2 regions of the Pantoea sp. GABEPS69 genome follow, and region 1 is predicted to be linked to the other one. Evidence: riboswitches for the same ligand, from Rfam matches in the RefSeq annotation. Region 1 holds a riboswitch; the other holds the start of a gene.
What was found. Region 1 has a riboswitch for thiamine pyrophosphate ahead of thiC (phosphomethylpyrimidine synthase ThiC). Riboswitches for the same ligand answer to the same signal wherever they lie in the genome.
Positions count from the first base shown of each region.

Region 2: linked by a shared signal. The riboswitch ahead of PVE98_RS19985 (FAD-dependent oxidoreductase) and the one ahead of thiC (phosphomethylpyrimidine synthase ThiC) in region 1 are both predicted to bind thiamine pyrophosphate.

Region 1 covers NZ_CP118618.1:3,777,668-3,779,865, reverse strand. The annotation lists gene thiC (phosphomethylpyrimidine synthase ThiC) at 1-1,339, opposite strand, end outside; TPP riboswitch at 1,426-1,525, opposite strand; gene PVE98_RS18360 (Rsd/AlgQ family anti-sigma factor) at 1,769-2,198, opposite strand, start outside.
Region 2 covers NZ_CP118619.1:23,434-25,631, reverse strand. The annotation lists gene PVE98_RS19985 (FAD-dependent oxidoreductase) at 1-898, opposite strand, end outside; TPP riboswitch at 1,039-1,158, opposite strand; gene PVE98_RS19980 (DMT family transporter) at 1,200-2,150, opposite strand.

The DNA of each region.
Region 1 (2,198 bases):
TGCGGCGGATCATCTGCATAGGAATATGGCCGGGACCTTCGATCATCACCTGCACGTCATACTCCCAGGCGATCTTCGTCAGCTCGCCCAGCGTGCGCAGCTCGGCGAACTGTGCCTCGTCGTTGGCGTCCTGAATTGAGCCGGGACGCAGGCCGTCGCCAAGCGACAGCGAAACGTCGTAGGCGGCGCAGATTTCGCAAATTTCGCGAAAGTGCGTATAGAGAAAACTTTCGCGGTGATGCGACAGACACCACTTCGCCATAATCGACCCGCCGCGCGATACGATGCCGGTCAGGCGCTTCGCCGTCATCGGCACATAGCGCAGCAGCACGCCGGCGTGGATAGTGAAGTAATCGACGCCTTGCTCCGCCTGCTCCAGCAGCGTGTCGCGAAACACTTCCCAGTCGAGATTTTCCGCAACGCCGTTGACCTTTTCCAGCGCCTGATAGATGGGTACGGTGCCGATGGGCACCGGGCTGTTGCGCAGGATCCACTCGCGCGTTTCATGAATATAGCGCCCGGTGGAGAGATCCATCACAGTATCGGCGCCCCAGCGCGTCGACCAGACCAGTTTCTCCACCTCTTCTTCGATAGAGGAAGTGACCGCCGAGTTGCCGATGTTGGCGTTGACCTTGACCAGAAAATTGCGGCCGATAATCATCGGCTCCGATTCGGGATGGTTGATATTCGCGGGAATAATGGCGCGTCCGGCGGCCACTTCCTGGCGCACGAACTCAGGGGTGATGTTTTCCGGCAGCTGCGCGCCGAAGCCGTGGCCGGCATGCTGCTGACGCAGCACTTCGCTGCGAATGCGTTCGCGGCCCATATTCTCGCGCAGCGCGATAAACTCCATCTCCGGCGTGACGACGCCCTGACGGGCATAGTGAAGCTGGGTGACGCGCCGCCCCGCTTTTGCGCGTCGCGGCTGCGGCAGCCGCTCGAAACGCAGATGATCGAGCCCGTCATCGGCCAGACGCTGCTGCGTATAGCGCGAGCTGGTGTGCGTCAGAACCTCACTATCGTCGCGTGTGGCAATCCAGTCGGCGCGCAGCTTTGCCAGCCCGCGCTGTACGTCGATAACGGCATCGGGATCGCCGTAGGGACCGGCAGTATCGTAGACCGGCACCGCCTCATTCTCTTCATAGCGCGGACGATCTTTATCGCCGCCGAGCAGCGTCGGGCTGAGCTGGATCTCGCGCATCGGCACGCGAATATCGGCGCGGCTGCCCTGGATCCAGATACGTTTCGAGTTGGGAAAGGCGACGCCGCTCTGAAGCGCCTCAATAAAGGCCTGCGCCTGAGCGCGCTGTTCACGTCGGTTGGTTTTGGTCATAGACATAGCAATTTTCCTGTTGAGGGGGAACGTTGCTTGTCCGGAGTTCGGAAGGAGTAACAGAAACGGCAGGCAAAATCGCCAGCGTACTGATGATGTTTACTCTTGTTCCCTTCGCAGGTTCTAACCTGATCAGGTTCCGCGGATCCCGAATTAACGGTCTCAGCCCAGGGGGCACTCCGACAAGATTTCGTTTTACGTTTTAAGCTACTTAGCTTGCCATTTCGCGCACTGGGCAGTGCTCGTGACGGTCACATACTTCAGTATGCTCCCGTCCCTGCGCGCTGTCCGAGCGTGAACTGGCTGCGCACGTTACGCTTAAAACGCCAGTGCATATTGCACAAAAACAAAACGGGTTTTCGACGATAACGTCGAAAACCCGTTCAGCATAGAAGGACCGCTTCAGAATAACAAGCGATTTACAATTGGCTAACCTTAAGCCGGACGCGACAGCTGCGTGCTGTCGTTAGCCACCGGCGCACGCACCAGGCTGTTGTCCCACGCAAGCTGGATCAGCTTATCTTCCAGGGTAAAGCGCGCTTCCAGCACTTCGCCGACTTCCGACAGCGCCAGCTGAAAATCGACGCAGTTATCGTCGTCAATCGACTGCTGCAGATGGCCATCATAGAGCTGCATCAGGCGCTCGGTGTTGGCTTCCAGCGGCGGATAGACCTGCGCAGCGGCAATCATCGGGCTGTCGCCTTCCATCTCGTTGATGATGCGCTCGTAAATGCTGAAGTGACCGGCGGAAAGGTAATCGACCAGGCCGTGACAAAAATTGTCGAGCGCCTGCTCGTCTAACGTCGTGAGCGCCTCTTTGTTAGGCTTCAGCCCAACCAGGTGGTAATAAGAAACAAGAAGCTGG
Region 2 (2,198 bases), on a different replicon from region 1:
TAAGCTGCTGCGCCATGGCGGGCGCGAGCAAAAAACCGTGACGATACATGCCGTTAAGGGAGAAAACGCCGTCTTGATAGCGTACTTCCGGCAGGTTATGGCGATAGGCGGGACGCCGTCCCGTACCGCTCTCGACGATGCGCGCTTCGGCCAGCGCCGGATGAATGCTCCAGGCGGCGCCGAGCAGCTCCATCATGGCGCGGGCGCTGATCGGGCTAGCGTCGTCGCTCTCGACCATGGTGGCGCCGAGCATAAAAAGGCCGTCGGCGCGCGGCACCAGATAGCAGGGAAAGCGCGGATGCAGCAGCCGGATCGGACGGGAGAAGTGGAGTTCATCGCACTGCAGGATCAGCATCTCGCCGCGCACCGCGCGCAGATCAGGCTGGCGAGCGGCGGCGTGAATGCCGCGGCAGTCGATAACCGTGCCGCGTGGTTTGCCGCGGTGAAAAACGACGCCGCGCGCTTCCAGGCTGGCGCGCAGCTGGCGCATGGCGTCGCGCGGATTAAGATGCGCTTCGTCGGGGAAAAACAGGCCGCGCGCAAAGCGCCCTGCCAGCTCAGGCTCAAGCTGTGCAGGATCGCGCCACTGATGCTGTCGCGTCATGCGGGCGAAGCGCGTCAGCTCTGCGGCGTCGCGCGGCGCGGCCACCACCAGCGTGCCCTGACGCGCGACGCCGTCGACCCGCTGCGCCCACCAGCCGGCGGCGCGCTGCCCCAGCTCGATAACCTGTTCAGGCGCGCTCTCCCCTTCGCAAAAGGGCGCCAGCATGCCGCCCGCCCAGTGCGACGCGGGCATTTCGTCGCTGACGATCACCTCTGGCGTTTCGCCCTGTTCAGCCAGCAGCGTCGCGACGCATAAGCCGGCGACGCCGCTGCCGATGACTGACCAGCGGCTCATGGCGCGCACCTGATAGAGAAAACGGTTTGAAAAAGAGTCATGTTCACGCAGGCCTCGATATTGACGACCCGTGATACGTGAAGGGAAAAAGCGTGAGCAGTGAGCAGGCTCGCGCGGCAGGCATCTCACAGAGGCTAAAAATAATGAGATACGAGTCTTCCTACGCCAGTATCAACTGGGTCAGGTTCAAAGGGTCGCTAAACCGCGCGCTGCGCTATTAGCCTCTCAGTCTCTCTGGCGAGACTCCCCCGACGGCCATTAGTTGTAGGGCAACTGCCTGCCCGACGTCAAGTACGGTGTGTTAATCAGGCGTTAAATCGGCGGTTTCGCTGCGGGCGGTCAGCGCCAATGCCGCGGCCCGGCGCCGCTGACGTCGCTCGCTTAAAACCGCGTAAATGCCGGCAAACGCCACCAGACTGGCGCCGATCAGCGTGAGTTTCTCTGGCAAGGTGCCGAGAAAAATCAGGCCGATAATGACCGACCAGAGCAGCGAGCTGTAATCGAACGGGGCGAGCAGCGAGGCATCTGCGTAGCGCAGGCTCAGCGTCAACAAAATTTGCGTCAGTCCGCCGCACAGGCCGCACCCCAGCAGCAGAAGCAGCTGCTCGCCCTGCGGCAGGCGCCAGCCGAACGGCAGCGTCAGCAGCGATGTCGCGCCCGTCATAGCGGTGAACCAGAAAGCGATCGCGCCCGGCTTCTCTTTACCGCTCAGATAGCGGATCTGAATCAGCGCGCCCGCCGTACAGAGCGCAGAGAGCAGCGCCAGCAAGACGCCGACGGAAGAGGCCAGGCTGGCTACCGTCAGCCTGGGCGGGCCGCTGAGCGACAGGTGACCGGAGAGCATAATGACGATCCCCGCGAAACCGGCCGCTACCGACAGCCAGCGATTCAGCCGCACCTTTTCGCGCAGCACTATGGCGGCAAGCAGCACGGTGAACAGCGGCGCGGCGTAGTTGATAGCGGTGGCGTCGGTCAGTGAGATATAAATCAGCGACAGATAGCTCAGGTACATGCTGCAGGTGCCCGCCAGACCGCGACCGATATGCCCTTTCACATTGCGGGTTTTGATGCCCTGGATAATGCCGCCCTGAAAGGTTAGCCATACCAGCAGCGGCATTACGCCCACCAGCGAACGAAAGAAGATCACTTCTCCCACCGGCAGCGCGCCCTCCAGACCTTTTACGCAGGCAAGCATCAGCGTCGAGCTAAGGGTCGCCATGATTTTGAGTGAAATTCCCGTCGACGCGCTCACGTCGCGCTCCTTATTTGCCCGTTGCAGAAAGTGAGCGTTAAGGGTAAC